Regions from separate parts of the Streptomyces sp. NPDC005485 genome, predicted to be linked through region 1. Evidence: riboswitches for the same ligand, from Rfam matches in the RefSeq annotation. Region 1 holds a riboswitch; each other region holds the start of a gene.

Region 1 (4,188 bases):
CGTGGTCGACGACGGCTGGTTCGGGGCGCGCACCAGCGACCGGGCCGGGCTCGGAGACTGGACGCCCAACCCCGACCGCTTCCCGGGCGGCCTCAAGCCGCTCGGCGACTACGTGCACGCGCTCGGCATGCAGTTCGGGATCTGGGTCGAGCCGGAGATGGTCAATCCGGACAGCGAGCTCTACCGGCAGCACCCCGACTGGGTGCAGTTCCAGACCGGACGAAACAGGACCGAGTACCGCAATCAGCTCGTACTGAACCTCGCGCGCCCGGACGTCCAGGAGTACCTGTGGGAGCAGCTCGACAGCATGCTCTCCAGCGCCCCGATCGACTACGTGAAGTGGGACTTCAACCGCTGCTTCACGGATGCCGGCTGGCCCGGCGACCCCTACCCGCAGCGGCTGTGGGTCGACCACGTGCAAGCCCTGTACGCCCTGCTGGACCGGCTGCGGGCCGCCCACCCCGGGGTCGCCTTCGAGTCCTGCTCGGGCGGCGGCGGCCGGATCGACCTCGGCATCATGGCCCGCACGGACCAGGTGTGGACCTCGGACAACACCGACCCGCTCGACCGGCTCGCCATCCAGCACGGCTTCAGTCAGATCCACCCCTCCCGGGTCATGGCCGCCTGGGTCACGGACAGCCCGAACACCCAGCTCAACGGACGTGTCAGCACTCTGCGCTTCCGGTTCGTGAGCGCCATGGCCGGGGTGCTCGGCGTCGGCGGCGATCTGACCGAGTGGAGCGAGGAGGAGCTCGGCGAGGCGCGGGAGTGGGTGGAGCTCTACAAGGAGATCCGGCCCGTCGTGCAGCGTGGGGACCTCTACCGGTTGCGGCCCCCGGAGGGCGGGCTCAGCGCGGTGCAGTACGTCCACGGTGACGAGGTCGTCGTCCTCGCCTGGCTCCAGGCTCAGCGTCACGGTGAGCCCGTCGCCCCGCTGAGACTGCGCGGACTTGGCCCTGAAGACGCGTACGAATGCCGCGAAACCGGCGAAACGCACCGTGGCGCGGTGCTGCTTCATCATGGGCTGCGCACAAAGCTGCGCGGTGACCTTGATGCGACGGTTATTCGACTGCGTCGCAAGTGACTGTTCTGTCCGAATTAGAGCCTTCGTTACAACTAGCCCTGGAATAGGGCTACCTGGGCTTGCGTGGCGTGAGCAGCGTCATAGTGGTAACGGTGAGTCGTGGTCATGCTCACGTAATTTCCCTTTGTTTTCAGTGGATTCAAAGAATGCCGGAGATCCTTATCCACGCAGCGTCACCGGGTTTGTCCACAAGGATCAAGAAAGCGGTGTTCACAGGAAACCCAATGCTTGTCCCGCTGCGCTCGTTTCGCTTACGTTCGCCACCAATCCGGACGGACGCCCAATCCTGCCGCCGCCCGGAATCCGCACACTCACCCGTCACGGCAGGAGCGGGGGACCCACAGGTAGAACGCCTGTTCCGGTCTCCGGAACGGCTAGGGGTAAAGCCGCGCGAGAGTGCGGCCGGGCATCTCCAGTCCGCACCCGACAGCTCACCTCGCAGGCGCCGGAGAGGAAAACGCCATGCCCGCGAAGGGTAAGCACCGCCGTCCCAAGTCCCAGCGTTTCACCCGCTCCATCGCAGTCGCCGGAACCGGTGGCGCCGCGCTCGCGCTGCCGCTGATGGGGGCCACGGGTGCGCACGCCGCCACCCCCGCCGCCGCTGTTTCGACGGTTCCCGAGAAGACCGCCGAGAACGTCGCGCAGAACGTCTCGGAGAAGACCATCACCGCCGCTCCGACCGCCGCCCAGAAGTCGGGCACGAGGACCTACGCGGTGCGGGCCGGTGACTACCTCTCGAAGATCGCCGACGACCAGAACGTCACCGGCGGCTGGAAGAAGCTCTACTCCGACAACCGCGCCGCCGTCGGCAGCGACCCCTCGCTGATCCACCCGGGCCTGAAGCTGACGATCGGCAAGAAGGCCGCGACCGCGGCAACCCAGTCGTCCGGCAAGAGCACGCAGACGACCGAGTCGAAGGCCGCGCCGACGACCGAGTCCAAGACCACTCAGTCCGCCGACACGGCCAGCAGCTCCGGCTACGGCCTGCCCGTCTCCGGCGCCACTGTCGGCACCGGCTACAAGGTCCCCGGCGGCATGTGGTCCAGCGGCTACCACACGGGCGTGGACTTCGTGGTGCCGACCGGCACCACCATCAAGGCCATCGCCGCGGGCACCGTCGTCTCGGCCGCCTACGACGGCGCCTACGGCAACGAGGTCGTCATCCAGCACGCCGACGGCCAGTACAGCCAGTACGCCCACATGTCGCAGCTCTCCGTCTCGGCGGGCCAGACCGTGACCGAGGGCCAGCAGCTCGGCCTCTCGGGCGCGACCGGCAACGTCACCGGGCCGCACCTGCACTTCGAGATCCGCACCACGCCGAACTACGGCTCGGACGTGGACCCCGTGGCGTATCTGCGCTCGCACGGCGTGGCCGTCGGCTGACGCCCGCCTGCTCCTCGCCTCCGAAGGCCGGACCCCACGATCCCCGGGGCCCGGCCTTCGGTGTGCGCGGCTCCATGTGCGGTTCATGATCGCCGCATTGCGGTCTTGTGGCACGACCGCACGAGGTATCGACAGGCGTGCGACAGTGACGCCACAGTGATCTCCGCAAGCGCTTTCTATGCTTACGGAGGTCCCCGTGCCCGGCGTCCAGCGACGCACTTTCATCAAGGGCGCCGCGACCGCGGCCGCCACCGCCCCGTTCTCCTGGGCTCTCTCCCGCAGCGCCTCCGCCGCCGACGATGCGGGCGGTGACACCGAACTGCACTGGCTGGAGGGCTCCGCGCCCGCCGCCCACGCCGGGACCACCTGGGGTGTGCCCTGGGCCCGCGGCACCCATCAGCCCGACCGGACGTTCCGGCTCACCACCGCCTCCGGCGACGACGTCCCCGTGCAGAGCTGGGTCACCGGCCACTGGCCCGACGGCTCGGTGAAGTGGACCGCCCACGCGATCGCGCCCGGCGCCGCCAAGGCCGACACGTACCGGCTGGCCGCGGGCGCCCCCGCCGTCCCCGCCCGGAAGGTCACCGTCACGCGGACCGGCGGCCGTATCGAGGTGTCGACCGGTGTCATCACGGCCGTGTTCGGCGCAAAGGGCTCCGACACCGTCGTCCGCAGCGTCCGGCGCGGCTCGGCGGAGATCGCCCGCGACGGACGGCTGGTCGCCCTGCGCCAGGGCTCGCTCCGTGACGGCGTCGCGACCGAGTACTTCACCGGGCGGATCGAGAAGACCGAGGTCGAACAGGACGGGCCGGTCGAGATCCCCTGGATCTCCACCAACTCCTCCGCCCAGTGGGCACTCGCGGCGATCCAGAACCTCGCGCTGATCGGAGACCGGATCCCGTCATGGAACGCCCGCTGATCACCGCCGTGGCCGCGCTCCTGGCCCTGGCGAGCGCCCCTCCCGTCTTCGCGTCCGACCACGCGAACGTCGTACGCCCCGACGACAGGCGCCTGTCCTACGAAGGCCACTGGGGACGTACGCCGGAGGCCGCGACCACTGTCAACTCCGGCTCACGGCTGCACTTCCGCTTCACCGGCGGCGAGGTGCACGCCCTCTTCGATGTCGGGTCGATCACCGTGCCCGCGCAGATCTATGTGTCGGTCGACGGCGGACCGAAGCGGCTGTACGCCGTCGACCGGGACGACCTCGATATCGACGCGCCCGGCCGGGGACCGCACACCGTCGAGATCTCCGTCAAGGACGTGTTCTCACGGGCCAACCGCTGGACCCCTCCTCTGGAGACGGGCGTCGTGCTCACCGGGCTGCGACTCGACGAAGGCGCGCGTCTGCTTCCCCAACACCGGCCGCCCACAAGGCGGTTGGCGTTCTACGGCGACTCCATCACCCAGGGAGTCATGGCGCTGTGCGAGGTCAACACCTCCGACTGCGCCGACGGCACGGCCGCGTACCCCACCCTGGTCGCGGACCGGCTGGGCGCCTCCCTCACCCAGGTCGGCTTCGGCAGGCAGGGCGTGATCCAGACCGGAAACGGGGGAGTGCCCGCCGCCGGGGACGCCTACGGCTGGAACTACGCCGAGTCCAGGGCTACTTCGGATCGCCGTGCCGACGTGATCGTGGTCAACCAGGGCACGAACGATGCGGCGTCCACAGCAGGCGGCTTCCGGTCGGCCTACCGGTCCTACCTCGAAGAGCTCAAGGC
Region 2 (4,188 bases), on a different contig from region 1:
GATGACGACGTCGGAACGGTTGCCGCGCGCCTTCAGCCAGTTGCCGATGACGGTCTCGGACTCACCGCCCGAGTTGCCGTCGGCCCACGCCGAGTAGGAGTCGGCGGTGTCGATGAAGTTGCCGCCCGCGGCCGTGTACGCATCGAGGACGGCGAAGGACTGCGCCTCGTCGGCGGTCCAGCCGAAGACATTGCCGCCGAGGGCGAGCGGGAAGACCTGGAGGTCGGAGGAACCAAGCGTGCGAAGAGAAGTCATGCCCCTCTTCAACACCCGTACCGGAAGCCAATATTCCAGACTTCCGGCACGGACTACGGACTACGGACACGAACCACCCACTACTGACAGCCGACAGCCGACGGCCGACAGCCAGCAGTCGTCAGGGCGTGAGCCCCTTGTCCCGCAGCCAGGTCATCGGGTCGATCCCCGTGGCCTGTCCGCCCGGGTGGACCTCCAGGTGGACGTGCGGCCCGGTGACGTTGCCGGTGGCGCCCACGCGGCCGATGACGTCACCGGTGGCGACCTTCTGCCCAACGCTGACGCTGATCGAGGACTGGTGGCAGAACCACAGCTCGGTGCCGTCGTCGAGGGTGAGGATCGTGCGGTAGCCGTACGCGCCGGCCCAGCCCGCCTCGGTGATCGTGCCGGAGTGGATGGCCTTGATGAGCGTGCCCGTGGGCGCCGCGAAGTCGAGGCCCGTGTGGTAACCGGAGGACCACATGGAACCGGCCTGGCCGAAGGTTCCCGTGATGGTGTACGAGGAGGTGGGCAGCGCATAGCTCTTGGCGAGCTTGGCGAGGCGCTCCGCCTCGACCTTCGCCTTGGCCGCCAGCTCCGCCTTCTTCTTCGCGGCGGCGGCCTTGGCCTCGGCCTGGTCCTGCTCCTGGGCGGCGAGCGTGACGGCCTTCTTGGCGGCGGCGGCCTCGGCGGCCTCCTGGGCGGCGCTGTCGACCTGGTCCTGCTGCGACTCGGCCTGCTGCATGATGCGGGAGCGCAGGGCCTCGCCCGCGTCGGTGGTGCCCTGCGCGGCGTCGGTGGTGGTCAGGCCGGCGCTGGTGAGCGGGGTGGCGGAGCCCTTGGCCGGGGTGTCGGAGCCGTCCGAGATCAGGGCCTTGGCCGACTCGGCGACGGACGACAGGTCGGGCATCGATATGGACACCGGGGGCTTGCCGGTCTGCGCGCTGGCCATACCGCCCGCGCCGACGGCGGCGATGACGCCGACACCCAGAACGGTGGAGCTGCGCGCGAGTCCGCCGCCGCGCTGCTTGCCGACGCGGTGCCGGCCGCGCACGGGACGAGTGGACTCCGCGGTGGGGTTCCACTCCTCCCAGGGGCCCTCGTCGCCACTGGGGCCGTAGCCGAAGGTGTCGCTGTACTTCTCATTCGGCGCGAACGAGGTTGCCTGGGCAGGCCGGTTGGACGCCACGTGGGCGCGCTCCTTTCCTTCCTTCTCGCCTACCGGGTTAGCTGACGGGTTCGGAGCAGGAAGGTCTCCTACGCGCGTATACCGACCGTGCTTCCACGGTGGAATACGAGCGATTCACCCCAAGTTGGTGGTTCCCCGGTTCCCTTGCGGGATTCGGCGCGTGCGCACGGAGCCATCTCTTGTGACGGCTGGGACGACCGCGCTGCGTTATCGAACGTTAATAGACGCGGACCCCGGATTCCAAGCGCTTCGGACTGATCATTAGCGCTTCTGGCCAGGACTTACAGGACACCACCGGCCGATATCGGGCGAGTTGACTGCGCTCGCTTAACACCGGTTCAGTTGACGGTGTGTCAGTTGTTATGCGGAGGGGCGTCATGCGATCACCCCTCGTGACAACGATCAAGAAACCGTGTCCCGCGCCTCCGGCCGCCGCACGGCGAGCAGCGCCATGTCGTCCGTGGTCCCGCCTCCGGTGTGCCGCCGCGCTTCCTCGGCGAGCGTGTTCACCAGTTCCTCGGGCCCGGCGAACACCCGCCCTGCGAGCCGCGCCGCCGGATCGAAGAAGTCCCCGCGTGCGTCCCGGGCCTCGGACAGCCCGTCGGTGTGGAAGAGAAGCGTGGCCCCGCCGGGGAAGTACGTCTCCTCGGCACGGTCGGGCCAGCTGCCCAACTCGCCCATCCCTAGCGGCAGTGCGGGCTCCCGGGCGGCGAGCACGCGCAGGCCGCCGTCCCCGTGCAGGAGCAGCGGCGCGGGATGGCCACGGTTGACGATCCGCACGACGAACCGGCCATGGCCGTCACCCTCCGAACTCCCCACTCCACCCCCATCACCGTCACCGCCACCGTCACCGTCACCGTCACCGTCGTGCGGGATCTCGGCGAGTACGGCGGTGGTGAACCCTTCGAAGGCGTCCGGGCCTTGACGCCGGGCGGCCTCGCGCACAAGGGCCCGTTCCAGGCGCTGGGCGACCGCCTCCAGCGTCGACTCCTGCTCGGCGGCCTCCCGGAACGCCCCGATGAGTACGGCGACGGCGGCCACCGCCCCCATCCCCTTCCCTCGTACGTCGCCCACGACCAGCCGTACGCCGTGCGGGGAGTCCTGCACCGCGTACAGGTCGCCGCCGATGAACGCGTCCGCCTGCGCGGCGTCGTAGCGCGCCGCGACCTCCAGCCCGTCGATCCACTCGTCGGGCTCCGGCAGGACGGCGCGCTGTGCGGCCTCGGCGATCTCCCGGGCCGAGGCGAGCCGGGCGTCGCTGCGGCGGACGAGGACGTTGATGAGGACGGCCAGGAAGCCGACCGTGGCGATGGTGACGATCTCGGTGACCGCGTCGACGTTTCCGAGGACGCCTATTTCGGCGTGGATCGCCACGACGGCGACGAGTGTGACGACTCCGGTGAGCGCCGTGCCGCGCAGCGAGTAGAGGGGCGCGGCGATCAGCGGGGCGGCGGTGAAGAAGGGGCCGCCGGTGTACTCGGTCGGCGTGAGGTACTCGTAGAACGTTCCGACGGCGATGAGCAGCACCGGAAGCGTCCGGGCGAAGGTCCGCGCGTACGAGACCGGACGCGCGTGCGCCCCGGTCCGGCCGGACGTCCGCCGACCGTGCAGCCCTTCCGGCCGACGCGCACCTCCTCGCTGCCCCACGCGTCCAGATTTCCCGGACCGGCGTCGACGGGCGACCGGTGTGGCCCGACCGGGCGAAGCCCCGGCCTCTCCTCGCCGGCCCCCGCGGCCCCTCATCGACCCCGGAAAACACCCAAGGCCCGGAACCATTGGTTCCGGGCCTTGGGCCTTCAGTAGCGGGGACAGGATTTGAACCTGCGACCTCTGGGTTATGAGCCCAGCGAGCTACCGAGCTGCTCCACCCCGCGTCGTTGACTCCACTGTACGCCATCCGCGGGACCCGACGCACATCGGTTTACGCGGCCCTCCGCACGGGCCGCGCGGCACCCCTCAGGCGGCCGGGTTCCCGGCGTGCGTGAGGGTCTCCCAGGAGACGAAGAGGTCGTCCGTTCCGGCGGGCCGCGACTGCTCGGCCAGCCGGTGCGCGGCGGGCACGTGGACGTCGAGCCGGTCCTCCAGGTGGTTGAGGGCGACCTCCACGTCGGGCCCCATGTTCCGGTCGACCCTGCCGCCGCACAGCCACGCGGGCGCGGCCTCGCCGAGCTGGTAGCGGGAGTGGAGGTCGAGCGCGGCCTTGAGCCGGTCCTTGACCCCGCTGTAGAGGTCGACGCCCTGGTGCCAGGCGGTCTCGGCGATGTGCGCGGTGGCGGCGAGCGAGTAGCCGACGTGCTTGAAGTTGCGGCAGGTCTCCTGCGCGACCCCGTCCATGTACCGCTTCTGCCCGAACCAGTACGTGGTCATCTTCTGCGGGGTGTCGATGGTGCTGCCGACCGGGGTCAGCGGCACCTTCCCGTCCTTCTCCAGGTAGAAGTAGGCGGGCACCCGGTCACGGAAGCGCCGCAGCGCGGCGTCGAAGGCCTGGTGGTCGTCGAGGAAGACGGCGATGCCGATGGCGGCGTCGGTCATGGCGAGGTCCCAGTTGCCGTTGAAGTCCGGGACCTTCCTGGTGACTTCGGGGAGGTAGGCGGTCCGCAGCATGCCCTGGAACCGGGTGACGCCGGCCTTGGACCAGCCGGCGCCGGTGTGCCGCACGATCTCACCGGCCCGCGCCCAGCTGGACCCGGCCCAGGCGGTCTGCAGCCCGGCGTTGCCCTCGGTGTGCCGCCGCACCTTCCCGGACCAGGCGTCCATGATCTCGA
Region 3 (4,188 bases), on a different contig from region 1:
GTGGAGCGGTAGTTCTGTTCGAGCAGGATCGTCGTCGCGTCCGTGTAGTCCTCCTCGAACTGGAGGATGTTGCGGATGGTCGCGCCGCGGAAGGCGTAGATCGACTGGTCGGCGTCGCCCACGACGCACAGCTCGGCGGGGCCGAGGTCGTCCTCGCTCGGGGGTACGTCGACGGGGTGCGCGGAGGTGCCGACCAGCTCGCGCACGAGGGCGTACTGCGCGTGGTTGGTGTCCTGGTACTCGTCGACCATGACGTGGCGGAAGCGGCGGCGGTAGTGCTCGGCGACGTCCGGGAAGGCGCGGAGCAGGTTGACCGTCGTCATGATCAGGTCGTCGAAGTCCAGCGCGTTCGCCTCGCGCAGCCGCGACTGGTAGAGCACGTACGCCTGGGCGAGGGTCTTCTCGAAGCCGTCGGAGGCCTGGGCGGCGAAGTCCTCCTCGTCGATCAGCTCGTTCTTCAGGTTGGAGATCTTGGCGCTGAACGACTTCGGCGGGAAGCGCTTCGGGTCGAGGTCCAGGTCGCGGCAGACCAGGGCCATCAGACGCTTGCTGTCGGCGGCGTCGTAGATCGAGAACGACGACGTGAAGCCGAGCCGCTTCGACTCGCGGCGCAGGATGCGCACGCACGCGCTGTGGAAGGTCATGACCCACATCGCGTTGGCGCGCGGGCCGACCAGCTGCTCGACGCGCTCCTTCATCTCGCCCGCGGCCTTGTTGGTGAAGGTGATGGCGAGGATCTGCCCGGGGTGCACATGGCGCTCGGCCAGCAGATAGGCGATCCGGTGCGTGAGCACCCGGGTCTTGCCGGAGCCGGCGCCGGCCACGATGAGCAGGGGGGCGCCGGAGTGCACCACGGCCGCCCGCTGGTTCTCGTTCAGCCCGTCCAGGAGCGCGGCCGCCTCCACGGCGGGGCGCGGGGCTCCGTCGCGGTAGTAGGCGTCGCGGTCCGGGGGCACGTCGAAACGGCCGCCGAACAGGTCGTCCGGAAGCGGCTCGGCCGCCCCGTCCTCGGGCGGCGGCGGGGGCTCTTCCTCGTGAGCCCCTGAGGGCTTGAGGTCCGCCAGGAAGCTGTCGTCAAAGAGGCTGCTCATCGCTCTCCGAGTCTAGGCCGCCGCACTGACAACAGACCGCCGCCCCGGGATTTCCCTGTCCCGCGAGGGCTCCGGAAGCCGATGATCTTCCAGAACCGGCCACTCGGCACTCCTTCGCCGTCAGGAATCGTCCAGGACGATCAAGAACCGTACGGTTACGGTCAGCCACCGGCCGGGCGGGAATGCCCCTTGAAGACCACTGCATGGGGTCACGAGTCACCACGGACGGTCACGGAAGCGGCGGTTGAGGCCAAGGTCACGAAAATGTATCGGGCATATCGAACATCAACCTTCACAGGGACCACACGAGTTGGCTAGCGTGCCGGGCAGACCGCTCGACCCTCTCCGGCGAACGTCGCCGGGCCGTGCGGCCTCCGCCGAATTCGGTGTGCCCACGCGGCAGCCGGAACCGGGGACCCACCGAACCTGGGGTGAATCGGTCCAACCGCCTTTCGGGGCAAGGACCGTAGGGCAAACCTTCCGGAGCACCCGCCCGAACCCGACAGCTAACCCGGTAGGCGGATGACGGAAGGAGTCGCCTCCCTTGGCGTCGCACAAAAAGCCGCGTCCTGCTGCAACGCGCGTAGCGGGCATGCGGACTCCCGCCCTGGCAACAGCGGCCCTCACCTCCGTGGCCCTGCTCTCCCAGACGGCGAACGCCGCGCCCTCGGCCGAGCCCAGGCCGAGCCTCGAAGAAGTGCAGAAGAAGGTCGACGACCTCTACCACCAGGCGGAGACGGCGACCGAGAAGTACAACACCGCCAAGGAGAAGACCACCAAGCAGCGCAAGCAGGTCGACACCCTTCTCGACGACGTCGCCCAGCGCACCGACAAGCTCAACTCCGCGCGCGAGGAGCTGGGTTCTTTCGCCGCCGCGCAGTACCGGACCGGCGCCGCCGCCCCCGGCACCGCGACCCTGCTGCTGGCCGACGACCCGCAGGACTACTTCGACCAGACCCAGCTGATGAGCCGGCTGACCAGCCGTCAGAAGACCGCCGTCGACGACTACGTCACCGAGCAGTCCGAGACGGCGAAGAAGCGCCAGGAGGCCTCCAAGAGCCTGGAGACGCTGACCGAGTCGCAGAAGTCGCTGAAGTCGTCGAAGGCCGACGTCCAGAAGAAGCTCTCCGAAGCGCGCGAGATGCTCTCGAAGCTGACCGCCGAGGAGAAGGCGCGGCTCGCGGCGATCGAGAAGAAGAAGGAAGCAGAGGCCCGGCGCAAGGCGGCGGAGCTGGCGGCCCAGCAGGCCGCCGAGGCGAAGCAGCGCCAGGAGGCGGAGGCAGCCGCTCAGCAGCAGTCCGGCTCCGGCACCTCGGACTCCTCGAGTTCGGGAAGCACGGGCACCGGCACCTCCACGGGCGACTCCTCGTACGCCACGAAGGCCGCCAAGGCGCTCACCTTCGCCCGCGCCCAGGTCGGCAAGCCGTATGTGTGGGGCGCCACCGGCCCCGACTCGTACGACTGCTCCGGGCTCACCGCGGCCGCCTGGAAGGCGGCCGGCGTCGACCTCCCGCGCACCACCTACGACCAGGTCAACGCGGGCACGACGGTCTCCCTCTCCAACGCGCAACCCGGCGACCTGATCTTCTTCTACGACGACATCAGCCACGTCGGCCTCTACATAGGCAACGGGATGATGATCCACGCCCCGAAGCCGGGCGCGTACGTCCGCGAGGAGTCCGTCTACTACGCCGGCTCCTCGATCATCCACAGCGTGGTGCGACCGGCGTGAACGCACCGTAGGGAGGGGGTCCACGCGCGCGTGGACCCCCTTTTTCGTGCCGTATGCGTTTTTCGTCCTCCACGCGCGCGTGCAGCACGGCAAGCCGCGCGAAGATCCCTAGCATCGGGCGCATGTCAGGCATCTCCCAGCTCCGCGCGTGGTGGGCGGAGCGTCCGCCCGCCGCCGGGGCCGCCGTCATGGCCACCGGCATCGTCTCCGTCGGGCTGTCCCTGACCGGCTACGAGACCCTGTCCCGTATCGCCCTGGTCCTGGCGGTCATCGCGTGGCTCGCGCTCGGCGCGGACTTCGGGGTGCGGCTCGTACGGGACCGGGCGCGCTGGGTGGCGGAGGCGTGCACGCCGGGCGCACTCACCGCCATCGCCGCGACCACCGTGCTCGGCACCCGGCTGTCCGCCCTCGGGTGGCTGGGCCTCGCAGAGGCTCTGCTCGCGCTGGCGGCCCTGCTCTGGCCGGGGCTGCTGATCGTGGTCGTACGGCACTGGGGGCGCCGTATGCCCGGAGCGGTGTTCCTCGGCTGTGTGGCCACCCAGGGGCTCGCCGTGCTGGGCTCCGTGCTGGCCGCGCTGGTGGGCGTGGAGTGGCTCGCGCATGCCGCGCTGGCGCTGTTCTGGCTCGGGATCGTCCTCTACGGGGTGGCGTTGCTCCGCTTCGACATCCGGCAGGTGGCCACCGGGGCCGGGGACCAGTGGGTGGCGGGCGGTGCGCTCGCCATCTCGGCGCTGGCCGGGGCGAAGCTCGTGACCGCGCACCACGCGAACCCGTACCTGTGGAACGACGACGACAACGGCGTCCTTCGCGCAGTCACCGCCGCGCTGCTCGTGCTGGACCTCGCCTGGTACGTCGTCCTGTTCGCCGCCGAGGCGGTCTGGCCGCGGCCGCGCTACGACGTACGGCGCTGGGCGACCGTGTTCCCCATGGGGATGACGGCGGTGGCGACCCTGGCGGTCGGGACCGCCCTCGGCAGCGGATGGCTGAGCGGCCCGGGGCAGACGCTGCTGTGGATCGCGGTGGCGGCCTGGTTGCTCGTGGCAGCCGGGGCGGCCGGGAGGGTCAGGTCCAGAGCACCGCGATGAAGATGTTCGCCGTGGTCAGCAGGCCGACCAGCCCGAACAGCCCCTTGTCGACCTTCTCGTCGTCGCGCTTCACGTAGACGAGCCCCAGGATCACGATCAGCAGGGCCAGCTTCACGCCGATCTTGAAGGTGTTGACCGTGTGGTCGTCGGCCTGGTTGAGCCCGACCAGCGCGACGCCCGTGACCAGCATGGTCAGCGCGCCGTGGAGCATCGCGGGAACGAACCGGGCGGTGCCCTGGCCCATCGCCTTCATCTGGGTGAAGAAGCCGCCGAGGAGCGC

Evidence for each region. A riboswitch is a leader RNA that binds a small molecule or an ion and turns the genes downstream of it on or off. The one in region 1 is predicted to bind cyclic di-AMP.
Region 2: another riboswitch for cyclic di-AMP. It lies ahead of ABZS97_RS32530 (M23 family metallopeptidase); the one in region 1 lies ahead of ABZS97_RS06845 (peptidoglycan DD-metalloendopeptidase family protein).
Region 3: another riboswitch for cyclic di-AMP. It lies ahead of ABZS97_RS00580 (NlpC/P60 family protein); the one in region 1 lies ahead of ABZS97_RS06845 (peptidoglycan DD-metalloendopeptidase family protein).

The regions. Positions count from the first base shown of each region.
Region 1 covers NZ_JBEXDZ010000012.1:31,293-35,480, forward strand. Annotated here, with positions in the region: gene ABZS97_RS06840 (alpha-galactosidase) at 1-1,084, shown strand, start outside; cyclic di-AMP (ydaO/yuaA leader) riboswitch at 1,387-1,542, shown strand; gene ABZS97_RS06845 (peptidoglycan DD-metalloendopeptidase family protein) at 1,547-2,467, shown strand; gene ABZS97_RS06850 (hypothetical protein) at 2,664-3,386, shown strand; gene ABZS97_RS06855 (GDSL-type esterase/lipase family protein) at 3,371-4,188, shown strand, end outside.
Region 2 covers NZ_JBEXDZ010000127.1:14,230-18,417, reverse strand. Annotated here, with positions in the region: gene ABZS97_RS32535 (aldo/keto reductase) at 1-255, opposite strand, end outside; gene ABZS97_RS32530 (M23 family metallopeptidase) at 377-1,423, opposite strand; cyclic di-AMP (ydaO/yuaA leader) riboswitch at 1,435-1,592, opposite strand; gene ABZS97_RS32525 (PP2C family protein-serine/threonine phosphatase) at 1,826-2,950, opposite strand; tRNA gene ABZS97_RS32520 (tRNA-Met) at 3,224-3,297, opposite strand; gene ABZS97_RS32515 (alginate lyase family protein) at 3,380-4,188, opposite strand, start outside.
Region 3 covers NZ_JBEXDZ010000001.1:117,272-121,459, reverse strand. Annotated here, with positions in the region: gene pcrA (DNA helicase PcrA) at 1-1,091, opposite strand, end outside; cyclic di-AMP (ydaO/yuaA leader) riboswitch at 1,457-1,628, shown strand; gene ABZS97_RS00580 (NlpC/P60 family protein) at 1,636-2,823, shown strand; gene ABZS97_RS00575 (tellurite resistance/C4-dicarboxylate transporter family protein) at 2,946-3,908, shown strand; gene ABZS97_RS00570 (hypothetical protein) at 3,886-4,188, opposite strand, start outside.